Linked DNA regions of Collimonas fungivorans Ter331. The protein of the gene in region 1 interacts with the protein of each later gene in a pairwise test. Links are inferred from orthologs where the notes say so. Each region holds a gene or a part of one and is shown on either strand. Other genes may lie near its edges.

The links. Proteins that work in one complex are often made in the same cells at the same time.
Region 2: the proteins of recJ (region 1) and CFU_RS21355 interact in binary tests that used the Escherichia coli proteins (3 or more experiments, as listed by UniProt). The link is inferred for Collimonas fungivorans Ter331 from one-to-one orthologs.

The regions. Positions count from the first base shown.
Region 1 is NC_015856.1:3,656,297-3,664,484, forward strand. Bases 4,881-7,879 are described here. They hold recJ (single-stranded-DNA-specific exonuclease RecJ), read left to right. Parts: upstream 4,881-5,532; coding sequence 5,533-7,227; downstream 7,228-7,879. Other genes in these bases: CFU_RS16060 (hypothetical protein), read left to right, coding at 4,881-5,536; CFU_RS16070 (GlxA family transcriptional regulator), read right to left, coding at 7,316-7,879. Also shown: CFU_RS16045 (TonB-dependent siderophore receptor), read left to right, coding at 1-1,810; CFU_RS24915 (PstS family phosphate ABC transporter substrate-binding protein), read left to right, coding at 1,822-3,750; CFU_RS16055 (DinB family protein), read right to left, coding at 3,803-4,312; more of CFU_RS16060, read left to right, coding at 4,445-4,880; more of CFU_RS16070, read right to left, coding at 7,880-8,188. UniProt on the Escherichia coli protein: Single-stranded-DNA-specific exonuclease.
Region 2 is NC_015856.1:4,803,312-4,809,099, reverse strand. Bases 2,596-5,788 are described here. They hold CFU_RS21355 (DNA topoisomerase III), read left to right. Parts: upstream 2,596-2,945; coding sequence 2,946-5,588; downstream 5,589-5,788. Other genes in these bases: CFU_RS21350 (pyridoxal phosphate-dependent aminotransferase), read left to right, coding at 5,741-5,788; CFU_RS21360 (DUF494 family protein), read left to right, coding at 2,596-2,699. Outside these bases: CFU_RS21370 (LysM peptidoglycan-binding domain-containing protein), read left to right, coding at 1-815; DNA-processing protein DprA, read left to right, coding at 936-2,048; more of CFU_RS21360, read left to right, coding at 2,220-2,595.

The DNA.
Region 1 (8,188 bases):
CATCAAGCGCGGCTTCGGCGACAACCGCGACAATTCCATGCTGCGCGACGGCATGCTGTCGGTGCAGCCGCGCAATTTCACGCCGACCACGGAACGCATCGAAGTGCTGAAAGGTCCGTCGTCCATGCTCTACGGCAGCATGGACCCGGGCGGGGTGGTCAACGTCATCAGCAAAAAACCGCTGCTGGAAAACCAGCGCTCGGTCACGCTCGGCACCACCAGCTACGGCGGTCTCAGCGAACAGATCGACCTGACCGGGCCGATCGGCGATTCCGGCCTGGCTTACCGGCTGATCGCCGACCACGAACGCAGCAATTACTGGCGCAATTTCGGCGAAACCACGCAATCGGTAGTGGCGCCGTCGCTGGCCTGGTACGGCCGCGACACCACGCTGTCGTTCGCCTACGAACACATGAACTACTCGGTGCCGATTGACCGCGGCACCGTCATCGATACGCGCACCGGCAATCCGGTTGCGGTACCCGCCGATCGCCGTTTCGACGAAGCCTACAATATCTCGGCCGGCCGTTCCGACGCCGTCAACCTGCGCTTCGACCACAAGCTCAACGCCGACTGGACCCTGCACGGCGGCTACGGCTTCAGCCGCAGCTACTACAATGACTGGCAGGCGCGCGTGCTGTCGGTCAACTATGCCACCGGCATCGCCACCCGCCGCGTCGATTCGACCCAGAACGGCGTGCAGTCGGCGCATACGCTGACCCTGAACCTGGAAGGCAAATTAAACTGGGGCGAGATCCGCCACGACATCGTCGGCGGCGTCGACTACATGCGCAACTACCGGGTGCTGGCCGAGCTCTACCGCGGCCCGAGCAACACCCGGTTCAACATCTACGATCCAGTCTACGGCCAGCTGACGCCGGCCGGCAGCAAGATCAGCCCGGCCGACAGCGACCAGACCGACAAGCTGATTTCGCGCGGCGTGTTTGTGCAGGATTCGATCCATCTGGATCAACGCTGGATCTTGCTGGCCGGCGCGCGCTATGAATATTTCAATGAGCTGACCGGCAAGGGCCGTCCCTTCGTGGTCGGCAGCAAGGTCGCCGCCGGGCGCGCCACGCCGCGCGCCGGCGTGGTGTACAAGCTGGCGCCCGACTGGTCCATGTACGCCAGCTACAGCGAATCGTTCAAGCCGAATACCTCGATTGCGACGCCGATAGGCGAGTTGCCGCCGGAACTGGCCAAGGGCTATGAAATCGGCTCGAAGCTGGAAACCGAAAACCTGACTGCCACGGTAGCGGTATTCGATATCCAGAAGCGCAACATCCAGACCACCGAAACCATAGGCGGCGTCAACTATACCCGCAACGCCGGCAAAGCCAGGTCGCGCGGACTGGAGTTCGACGCCAACGGCCGCATCAGCCAGGACCTGAGCCTGGTCGGCAGCTATGCCTACACCGAGGCACGCTACGCCGACGATCCCAAGCTGGCGGGAAATCCCCTGCCGAACACGCCGAAGCATTCGGCGTCGCTGTACCTGACACGCGACTTTGGCGTATCGCGCGTCGGTCCGGTTGAAGGCCGGGTCAGGGCCGGCGCGGGCGCCCGCGTGTTCAGCAGCCTGCCGGTGGGCGACGGCACCGGCAAGGTTTACCACCTGCCCTACGGCCGCGTGATGGATGCCTTCGTGTCATGGAATACTTTGGTCGGCGGCCAATCGGTGGATTGGCAGTTCAACATCAAGAACATCTTCGATTCGACGTATTACACCGCCAGCTGCTGCACCGGCACGCCGTTTGTCAATATCGGCGCCGGCCGCGAGTTTACGCTCAACGCCAAGCTGAATTTCTGAGGACGGACGGCATGAGGAAAGCATTGTTGGCTTGCGGACTGTCACTCCTCGCCGGAACGGCGCTTGCGGCGCCGGCGCTGCATGACGGCCTGCCCGAGTACCAGGCGCAAAGCGTGAGCTTGTCGCCCCAAGCCAGCTATCTCGACGAGCAAGGCGCAATCCGCATCGGCGGCGCCGAACATGCGCAATTCGTGATCGACCGTTTCAATGCCTTGTTCTCCAGCAGCCACCCCGGCGTGCGTTTTTCGGATCATGTCAAAGGTACGACCGCCACCATGCCTTTGCTCGCCTACGGACGGATGCTGTTCGGCCCAATGGGGCGCAGCGCCAATGCGGCGGAGCTGGACGCCTATGAAAAGGCGGTCGGCGCGGCGCCGCTGGAAATCCGCATCGCCCATACTTCCGACGATGCGCAGCAGGAAATGTCGTACTCCATCGGCATCTACGTCAACCGCGCCAATCCGATCGAACGCCTGAGCGCCCGCCAGGTAGCACGCATCTTCAGCAACGGCAATCCGGAAGGCGACCTGTCTCACTGGGGCCAGCTGGGCGCAAGCGGCGCCTGGAAAGAACGCGCCATCCATCCTTTCGGCACGCCTGAATATACCGGCATGGGCACGTACATGCAGTCAGAACAATTGCAGGGGCGGCCCGTCAGCCCGGCATATGAGCAATGGGGCAGCACCGAAACCATCCTGAAACGGCTGGAACAGGATCCGGCGGGCATCGCGTTTGCCGCCATCGGCCACGAAAACGCCGCGCTCAGGCAGCTCGCCATCGTGTCGGAAGATGGACGCAGCGAGACACGCGGCAGCCGCCAGGATGTGGCTGCTGGCACCTATCCTTACGGCCGCTATGTGTACTTCTACTTGCGGCGCGAACCGGGACAAGCACTAGATCCGGTCGCCAAGGAATACCTGCGCCTGGTGCTGTCGCGCCAGGGCCAGGAAATCATCGCTAGCCAGGCCGGCGGTTATATTCCGCTGTCGGCGGCGGAAGTGCGCGCTGAATTGCAAAAAATCGAGTTGGCGGGAAGCGGCGTCAGCACATCAGTTCCGGCCGCACCTGGTTTGCTCCTGGCCGGAGCGGATGGCGCGACCGATCTGTTCAGGCGCTTCAATGCCATGTTTGCCGGCACACAGCCGGCAATAAACATCGGCATGGCGCTCAAAGGGTCATCGACGGGCTTGCCGGCGCTGACCGCCGACGCCGCTTCGATGGCAGTAGTCACGCATGAAGCGAGCGCCGCCGAAATCGCCGCATTCCGGCAAGTCTGGGGATATGCGCCGCTCCTGGTCCGCATCGGCTACGCCGGTTGCGGGCAACGAGCAGCCGCCGTCTACGTCAACCGGCGCAATCCCCTGCCCGGACTGACCATGCAACAGTTAGCCCAGGTGTTTACCGCGGGCGCCCCTGCGGGCAATATCAATTTCTGGTCGCAACTGGGACTCAAGGACAGCTGGCAGCAACGCCGTATCCATCTATACGGCCTGCGCGACGATGGCGGCAGCGCCACCGTCTTGCGCAGCCGGCACCTGGGGAAATATCCCTTTGCTCCGCATTACGAAGCGCTGGACAGCCCGCAGGCCGTATTGGCGGCGGTCGACAACGATCCTTACGGAATTGCCTTGCTCGCCCCGACCGGCATTCCGATACCCGCAACACTGCGCATATTGCCGCTGTCACCGGCCGAAGGCATGGCTGCGGTCATGCCTTCTCGCGAAAACGTGGCGGCGGGCAAATACCCCCTCGCCACATATCTGCAGATGTATTTCAATCGGCCGCCTGGCAAGGCGCTGGATGCCCAGCTCGCAAACTACCTGAGGATGATCTTGTCGCCGGCAGGCCAAAGCCTGATAGCCGGAGCGGCAAATGGCGCAGGCGGTTATCTGCCGCTGTCCGCAGACGATTTGATGAAGGAAAGGAAAAAGCTCGAATAGAGCAAAGCCGCAAGCAGACAAACGCTGCCAGCGGCGTTTGCGCGTTGATCCCTCAGATCGGATCGGCCCGGAGATGTTCCGGCCGGTGCAGAAAGACCGTGAGCGTATCGCGTTGCGGCGGCACGCCGATCTGCGACAGGATGCGGCCGACGGCGCCGCGATGGTAGTTGCCGTGCGTGACCAGGTGGGTCAGCATCTCGCCGCGCGACATGCGGCCTGCCGAGCCGTCTACGAAGGTGAACTCGACGATCTCTGCCAGCTCGGCTTCGGTTATCGTATCGGCATATGACAGCAGCCAGCGGTCGGTTTCACGGACCGCCGCGCGCAGGTCGGCCAGCGCCGGCGTCGCCGTGGTGTTCAGCGCCCGGTAGTCGTGCGGCTGGCGCTGCAGGTTGGCTTCAAAAATCCGGTCCACCACGTAGACATGGTTCAAGATGCGCGTCGCGTCATGTTTTTCGCGTTCGTGGGATTCCGGCGGCAAGGCAGCCAGCGTCGAAAACAAGGTGTCGTTGGCCCAGGCTTTGTACTCAAACAGGGTAGTCAGCAGCTTATATGTGTTCATGGTGTGCATTCATGGCGGATCCGTACCGGCAGGCGGCGATTCACTACAATCCCTTCATTTTATGCCAGCCGCGCAATCCGCGTGGGTAAAGGCAAATCGACTCAAGACCCCGGGATGCCCTACAATCGCGCCATGAGTCATTTAGATATCCTATTGCCCTTCGGCCTGCCGCCGCCCGAACTGGCGCGCGATTTATTGCGTGAATTGAAACTACCTGCCCTCGCCACCCTGATGGCGCGCGCCAAAACCGGGCCCCGGCGCCAGGCGTTTGACGATTTTGCAAGAGCCTTGCCGCACGAAATGTGGCTGACGTCGCAATTTTCCTTGCCCGCATTCGAACCCGTCGCGCCCGGCCAAGACAACCAGAACAGCCCCGCCCTCGCCTGCGCCGCCATGCGCGCGATGGGGCTGAGCGCTGAAAAAGGCGCCTGGTTCATGCTGCACCCAGCCCATATCCATATCGCCCGCGACCACCTGGTGCTGACCGACATCCGCCAGATCGGCTTGAGCGATGCGGAATCGCGCGAACTGTTCGATGCTGCGCTGCCGCTGTTCGCTGAAGTCGGCCGTGAGCTGGTTTACGGCGACGCCGGCACCTGGTTCCTGCGCGCCGACGACTGGCAAGGCTTGTTGTCCTCCACGCCCGACGCCACTTGCGGCCACAACATCGATATCTGGATGCCGAAGGGTAGCGGCGACCAGGCCTGGCGCAAATTGCAGAATGAAGTGCAGATGCTGTGGTTTGCCCACCCGCTGAACGAGCGGCGCGAAATGCAAGGGCGGCAAACCGTGAATTCCCTGTGGTTATGGGGCGGCGCAGTGGCACAGCCTTGCGTGCCCGGCCAGCGCGAAGTATTCAACCTGCCGGACGGTTTCGCCGGCCTCGGCCAGTACGCCAAGGCTGCGTATGCCGGCATTGGCATCAGCGAAGTGATCGCCGCCAGGCCCGGACATGGCCTGCTGACCTTGAGCCAGCTGATCCAGCCAGCCCTGACAGGCGAATGGTCGGACTGGCTGCGGCAGTTGCAAACCCTCGAAAGCACATGCTTCGCCCCTTTGCTGCAAGCCATGCAGCAGCGCCGGCTCGACAGCCTGTCCTTGATCGTTACCGACAGCGGCCATACGCTTGAAATGAGCACCACCCGGCTCTCGCTCAAGAAATTCTGGCTGAAACCAGCCCTCACCGGTTTATTGCCATTGCATCCATCATCGCATTTATTATGACCCGCATCGTTACCCGCCCTTATTCCTTCCGCGACTCCGAACGGCTGTGCCAGAGCGGCATCCATCCGGTGCTGGCGCGCGTGTACACGGCACGCGGCCTGCTCGACGCCAAGGAGCTGGAAAGCGAACTGAACGCCCTGATCCCGCCGTCCGGCCTGCTGCACATCGATGCCGCCGCCATTTTTCTCGCCGACGCTATCGCCGCAAAAAAGAAAATGGTGATCGTCGCCGATTACGATTGCGACGGCGCCACCGCTTGCGCCGTCGGCCTGCGCGGCTTGCGCCTGCTAGGCGCGAATATCGACTTCATCGTGCCGAATCGCTTCGAGTACGGCTACGGCCTGACGCCGGAAATCGTCGAACTGACCGCGCGCGAAAAATCGCCGGACATCATCGTCACGGTCGACAACGGCATCGCCAGCATCGACGGCGTGGCCGAAGCCAACCGGCGCGGCATCGAAGTAGTGGTGACCGACCATCACTTGCCGGCCGATACGCTGCCGGCGGCAAGAGTCATCGTCAATCCTAACCAGCCGGAATGCGGTTTTCCCAGCAAGAACCTGGCCGGCGTCGGCGTCATGTTCTACGTCTTGCTGGCCTTGCGCGCGGAACTTCGCCGGCGCGGCGTGTTCGATGCGCAGAGCCAGCCGAAACTGGATGTGCTGCTCGACCTGGTGGCGCTCGGCACCGTAGCCGACGTCGTCAAGCTGGACGCCAACAACCGCATCCTGGTAGCGCAAGGCCTGAAGCGCATGCGCGCCGGCCGCATGCATGCCGGCATCGCCGCGCTGTTCCGCGCCGCCGGCCGCGAAGCCCGGCGCGCCACGCCGTTCGACCTGGGTTTTGCGCTGGGCCCGCGCCTGAACGCCGCCGGCCGCCTGGCCGACATGGCGCTCGGCATCGAATGCCTGACCACCGACGACGAAGGCCGCGCCTGGGCCATTGCCCAGCAGCTCGACGCCATCAATCGCGAACGGCGCGATATCGAAGCCGGCATGCAGGACACCGCGCTGGCCTTGCTGGATGACTTCAAGCCGCAGGACAGCACCACCATCAGCGTGTTCGACGCCTCCTGGCACCAGGGCGTGATCGGCATCGTCGCCTCACGCCTGAAGGATAAATTTTATCGCCCCACCATTACTTTCGCGCCGGGCGGCGAAGGCTTGATCAAAGGATCGGGCCGTTCGATTCCCGGTTTCCATTTGCGCGATGCGCTGGACCTGGTGTCCAAGCACGCACCCAGCCTGATCCAGAAATTCGGCGGCCATGCGATGGCAGCCGGGTTAACCATTCGCGCCGACGCCTTCGATGCGTTCGCCGCCGCCTTCGAAAAAGTCGGACGTGAATGGCTGGGGCAGAGCCAGCTGGAACGTGTGATTGAAACCGACGGACCGCTGGAAGATGCCTACTACACCACGCAATTCATTGAATTGATGGATGGCCAGGTGTGGGGACAGGGTTTTGCGCCGCCGCTGTTTTGCGACGAATTCAGGGTGGTTAGTCAACGCATCCTGAAAGAGAAACATCTAAAGCTGCTGTTGGAACGCAACGGCACGCGCTACGATGCAATCTGGTTCGGGCATACCGATGAACTGGGGAGCAAGGCCAAGGTAGCGTTTCGCTTGGACGCCAATGAATATAACGGCGTTACCAAGGTACAACTGATGGTGGAACACGCGGAAGCGATGTAATCCTTGAGCGCGGAACGTAATGCCCCATGGCCCGTTAATTAGGGTCAGAGTCGAATTGTTTTCTCAAACAATTCGACTCTGACCCTAATTAACTGCTGAGCTGGCGTTGCTGGCTCGGCGGGAAGTTTTCGAATTTGCTCCAGACCCGGCGCAGCTGGCGGGTTGAATTGAAACCGGCTTGCTGCGCTACCTGTTCCATGTCCAGCTTGGATTGCGTCAGCAATTCGCGCACCAGGGCGACGCGGATGCGCTGGATGTAGTCGACCAGGCTGCTGCCGGTTTGCTCGCGGAACAGACGCGTCAGATGGCGCTCGCTGGTGCAGGCGATTTCTGCCAGCTGCTGCAGGTCCCAGTCGTTGGCCGGATTGCCGATCACGGCGTCTTGCACCCGGTGTACCGCCGGATGCAAGTGATTGCGGCAGGCCTGCCACGGCGACAGCTGCGGGTCGCTGCCGGCGCGCCGCATGTAGATCACCAGCGAACGGGCGATCGAAGCGCTGCGGGCGTGGCCGGCGATTTGCGCTACCACGTGCAGCGCCAGGTCGATGCCGGTAGTGACGCCGGCGCTGGTGTAGATGTTGCGGTCTTCGACAAAAATGCGGTTTTCCAATACATGCGCCCGCGGCGCGATGCGCCGCAAGTCGTCGCAATGGCTGTGGTGCGTGGTGCACTGGCGGCCGTCGAGCAAACCTGCATAACCGGCCAACAAGGCGCCGGTGCAGCTGCACAGCAGGCGATGCGAATCCTGCCAGTGTGCGCGCAGCCATGCCACGGCGCGCTGGTCGTTGGCGCTGCTGAAATCATCGTCGCTGCCTACGCAGCCGTGCAGCATCAGCATGGCGTTGGGCGGCAAGCTGTCCGGCAGGTCGCTGAAGCCGGTCAGGCCGAGTCCAAGCGAAATGCTGATGGTGCTGGCCGCACTGACGTAACGCAGGTCGAAAAAGTCCGCGCGCCCTTCCCG
Region 2 (5,788 bases), 1.1 Mb from region 1 along the record:
AGATCGTCTATTTCGACCGCGTCAACGGCCGCCTGCGCCTCGGCAAATCGGCCGGCGAACCGGGCGTTGTCAAATTGTCGCCGCAAACGCGCGTGCAAGGCATAGGCCGCGATGCGATCACCGCCATTTCCACCGACGCCATCGGCCCGTTCCTGTCGCAGCCGCTGATCGTCGAAGACGACGAGTTGAAGAATTCGCCACATATCGTGGCGGTCCAGGACGGCCACCTGAATCTCGGCAAGGGCGACAAAGCCTATGTCCGCGGCGACCTGGCTGACGCCAGCGCGTTCCAGGTATTCCGTCCCGGCAATCCGCTCAAGGATCCGGACACCGGCAAGGTCATCGCCAATGAAGCGCTGTACCTGGGCACCCTGAAGCTGGAGCGCAGGGGCAAGACTGCCGACGAAGCGGCGACATTCAGCGTGATCGACACCAAGGAAGAAATGCAGGTCGGCGACCGCATCATCCCGCGCCCGGTTGAGCCGATCCTGAACTATGTGCCGCATGCGCCGGCCACCGAAGTCAATGCTCGCGTGGTCTCGGTCTATGGCGGCGTGGCTACCGCGGCGCAGAACCAGATCCTCAGCATCAACCGCGGCAAGGCTGACAATATCGATATCGGCACCGTGTTGCAGCTGTACCGTTTCGGCAAAACCGTCAAGGATCCTGCCGATCACAACAAGAAGGTCAAGCTGCCGGATGAACAATACGGTACCCTGTTCATTTTCCGTGTCTTCAACCATATTTCCTATGGCCTGATCATGGAAGTCCAGAACACGGTCGATATCGGCGATATCGCCAGGTCGCCGGAATAAAGGTCTTTACTGCTGTTGACAACGATAAACGACGATAAGCTTCATGACGGCGGCGGCGGTGCAGACCGCCGCCCGCCAGCCGCCGGCAATGCAACGGATGCTGCAGTTGATGCAGATGAGCTGGCAGCCTGGTTGCGTCTGGAGCAGACAGCCGGTGTCGGCGCGGAAACTGCGCGCCGGCTGCTGGTGGCCTTCGGCCTGCCGGCCAACATCTTTTCCTGTTCCTTCTCCGCCCTGCACAAGGTAGTGCCCGAACGCATTGCCTACGCCTTGCTGGCGGCGCCATCGGATGCCGTCCAGGCGCTGATAGAGCGCACCCAGGAATGGTTGCAACAGCCGGGAAACCGGCTGTTCACGCTAGCCGACAGCGCCTATCCGCAAGCCCTGCTGGACATTTCCGATCCACCGCTGATGCTGTACGTGAAGGGCCGCGCCGAACTGCTGGAGCGGCCGGCCATGGCGGTGGTCGGTAGCCGCAACGCTACGGTGCAGGGCGTCGCCAATGCCGACCGCTTTGCCGAAATCCTCAGCCAGCGCGGCCTTACCGTCATCTCCGGCATGGCCTTGGGGATAGACGCCGCCGCCCACCAGGGCGCTTTGCGCGGCGCCGCCGGCAATCCCGAGGGCGGCAGCACGGTGGCGGTGATCGGCACCGGCGCTGACATCGTCTACCCGGCGCGCAATCGCGGGCTGGCGCACCAGATTGCCGAGGCCGGCTGCATCGTCAGCGAATACCCGCTGGGCATGCCTGGCGTCGCCGCCAACTTTCCGCGCCGCAACCGCATCATTTCCGGCCTGGCGCGCGGCGTGCTGGTAGTCGAGGCGGCGGCCCAGTCCGGTTCGCTGATCACCGCCAGGATGGCGGCCGAGCAGGGACGGGACGTGTTCGCGATCCCCGGCTCGATCCATTCGCCGCTGTCGAAAGGTTGCCACCAGCTGATCAAGCAGGGCGCCAAGCTGGTGGAGTCGGCCCAGGATATCCTGGAGGAACTGGGCAGTTTACAGGCAGCAGTGGCAACCCCAGCGCAACCCGCGGCGATGCCCAGCGCCGCGCCGGCTGACAGCGGCGGTCAGGAGCTGCTTGCCATACTCGGGTATGATCCGGTCGGTTTCGACGTTCTGGCGGCGCGCAGCGGCAGCGATGCGGCGAGCCTGGGCGGACGGTTGCTGGAGCTGGAGCTGGCGGGGCTGATAGAGGCTTTGCCCGGCGCAATTTACCGCCGCATCGGCTGATACAAGCCTGGCGCGAGGAGGATGATATTTTGCCATTTCGGGCGGTCCGGCATAAATCTGCGATACTAATATACGTATACTGTTGGCTGAAACGGCTTTATTGCCCTGCGTTTTTGCGCTTACCCTTGTACTTTGCTTGTCTTACCCTTACCTTAGCGATACAGTAGAACCATGTTTGAAGTCCTTGTTTATCTGTATGAAACTTATTATCGGCCCGATGCCTGCCCTGAACCGGAGGCTTTGGTCAAGAAGCTGTCGGCGATCGGCTTTGAAGAAGAAGAGATAGCCAAGGCGCTCGGCTGGCTGACGGATCTGGCGGAAACCAACCACGAGTTCGCCGATAAATATCCGCAGCAAACCGCTTTTTCTTTTGGCATCCGTATTTACGCCCAGCAAGAGATTGATGTACTGGGCATTCCTGCGATCGGCTTCATCCAGTTCCTGGAATCGGCCAAGATGCTCAACCCGGTGCAACGCGAGATTGTCATTGAGCGTGCGCTGACCGTCAGCGAGACCCCGGTCCCGCTCGACAAACTCAAGGTGATCGTATTGATGGTGCTATGGAGCCAGGGCAAGGAGCCGGACGGCCTGATGTTCGACGAGCTGTTTCTCGACGAAGACGACGATCCTGAGCCGCGCCAGCTGCATTAAACACGACGTTCACCTGCTGCATGCTGGCCAGACCGAGGTCTTGCTGCTTGCGATTTTTCCAACAACCCGCTTATCATTGGCCGCATTATGCGGCGCCGGCCGTGAAGTTTGCTGCGATGTTTGCTGCGATGTTTGCTGATATATTACGGGTGATTTCCCGCTGGCAACTAAATTTCCGGATTGACGCTTGCGAGCCAAAGCAAAAACATGCGCTGAAATAATGCGCGCTACTTTCGAGACGACACTATGAGCAAGACCCTCATCATTGCTGAGAAACCTTCTGTCGCGAACGACATCGCGAAGACGCTCGGCGGCTTCACCAAGCACGATGAGTACTTTGAATCCGACGAATACGTCCTTTCCTCGGCGGTCGGCCACCTGCTGGAAATCGCGGTTCCTGAAGAATACGACGTCAAGCGCGGCAAATGGACCTTCACCCACCTGCCGATGATCCCGCCGCATTTTGCGCTGAACCCGATCGCCAAGACCGAGTCGCGCCTCAAGGTGCTCAACAAGCTGATCAAGCGCAAGGATGTCACCGCCCTGATCAACGCCTGCGACGCCGGGCGTGAAGGCGAGCTGATTTTCCGCCTGATCGCGCAATATACGAAAGCCAAGCAGCCGGTCAAGCGGCTGTGGCTGCAATCGATGACGCCGGGCGCGATACGCGACGGCTTCACCCACCTGCGCGAGGACAAGGACATGTTGCCGCTGGCCGATGCCGCCCGCTGTCGCAGCGAAGCGGACTGGCTGATCGGCATCAACGGCACGCGTGCAATGACCGCCTTCAATTCGAAAGAAGGCGGTTTCTATTTGACCACCGTCGGCCGGGTGCAGACGCCGACGCTGTCGATCGTGGTCGAACGCGAAGAGAAGATCAAGAAGTTCGTGCCGCGCGATTTCTGGGAAGTGCGCGCAGAATTCGTGTGCGCCGCCGGCATCTATGAAGGCCGCTGGCTCGACACTGCCCACAAGAAGGACGAGAACGATCCGGAAAAGCGCGCCGAGCGCCTGTGGAGCAAAGCCGCGGCCGAATCGATCGTGGCCGCCTGCCGCGGCAAGATGGGTGCAGTGCGGGAAGAATCGAAGCCGACTACCTCGATGGCGCCGGCGCTGTTCGACCTGACCAGTCTGCAGCGCGAAGCCAACTCGCGTTTCGGTTTTTCCGCCAAGAACACCCTCGGCCTGGCGCAGGCGTTGTACGAAAAGCACAAGGTGCTGACTTATCCGCGTACCGATTCGCGCCACCTGCCGGAAGATTACCTGAGCACCGTCAAGCAGGCGCTGGAAACGGTGTCGGAGAACAACAACTACCAGCAGTTCGCGGCGCAGATCCTGAACAAAGGCTGGGTCAAGCCGAACAAGCGCATCTTCGACAACACCAAGATCAGCGATCACTTTGCGATCATCCCGACCACGCAGGCGCCGAAGAACCTGTCGGAGCCGGAACAGAAGCTGTACGACCTGGTGACGCGCCGTTTCATGGCCGTGTTTTTCCCGGCCGCCGAGTTCCAGGTCACCACCCGCTACACCGAAGTGTCCGGCCATCAGTTCAAGACTGAAGGCAAGGTCATGACGAATCCGGGCTGGCTGGCGATCTACGGCAAGGAAGCCGCGGATGAAAAAGATCCGGAAAACAGCGGTACGCTGGTTGCAGTGGCCAAGGACGAGAAGGTCAAGACCGACAAGATCACCGCCAACGGCCTGGTCACCAAACCGCCGGCGCGCTACACCGAAGCGACCTTGCTGTCGGCGATGGAAGGCGCGGGCAAGCTGCTGGACGACGGCGAGCTGCGCGAAGCGATGGCCGGCAAGGGCCTCGGTACACCGGCCACGCGTGCTGCCACCATCGAAGGTTTGCTGTACGAAAAATACCTGTTGCGCGAAGGTCGGGAAATGATGCCGACCGCCAAGGCGTTCCAGCTGATGACCTTGCTGCATGGCCTCGGCGTCGATGAGCTGACCGAACCCGAGCTGACCGGCGAATGGGAACACAAGCTGTCGCAGATCGAGCGCGGCACCATCAGCCGTGAAGAGTTCATGCGTGAAATCGCGCAGCTGACCCAGATCATCGTCAAGCGCGCCAAGGAATACGATAACGACACCATCCCGGGCGATTATGCGACCCTGCTGGCGCCGTGTCCGAACTGCGGCAGTGTGGTCAAGGAAAACTATCGCCGCTTCGCCTGCACCAAATGCGAATTCTCGATGAGCAAGACGCCGGGCAGCCGCCAGTTCGAGATTTCTGAAGTCGAAGAGTTGCTGACCAAGCGCACCATCGGACCGCTGCAAGGATTCCGCTCGAAGATGGGGCGTCCGTTTGCCGCGATCCTGAAAATCAGCCGCGACGAAGAGATCAAGAACTACAAGCTGGAATTCGATTTTGGCCAGAACGACGATGAAGGCGAAGACGGCGAGGGTGTCGATTTCACCGGCCAGACCGCGCTGGGCCCATGCCCGAAATGCGGCAACGGCGTCTACGAAATGGGCCTGGCCTATGTCTGCGAAAAGGCGGTAGCGAAACCGAAGGCTTGCGATTTCCGCAGCGGTCGCATCATCCTGCAGCAGGAAATCCTGCCGGAGCAAATGGTCAAGCTGCTCAACGACGGCAAGACCGATCTGTTGCCTGGTTTCATTTCGCAGCGTACGCGCCGTCCGTTCAAGGCCTTCCTGGTCAAGGGCAAGGATGGCAAGGTCAGCTTCGAGTTCGAAGAACGCAAAGCCAAGGCGCCGCCGAAGGGCAAGGCGAAAGCTGCGGCCGTCGAAGGTGAAGAGGATGAGGTGACCGCGGTGGCGAAGAAGCCGGCGGCCAAAAAACCGACGGTGAAAAAGGCAGCGGTAAAAAAGGCGGCGCCCAAAAGGGTGGTCGCCAAGCGCAAGGCTGCATAAAGCCTGATCCGCACCAGAAAAAGCCGCTCGCTGAGCGGCTTTTTTATTGGCGCCGGAATGGCCTGGATCACTGGCTTGGTGATTTTGCCGTGCCACGCTTTGGCCGTGCTTCGGCTACACTTGCTTATCGTTTTCGCTCACCGGATATTGCCATGTCTCTGGATCATCCTGCCGTCGCCCGCGCCGTGGTGCGTCAACTG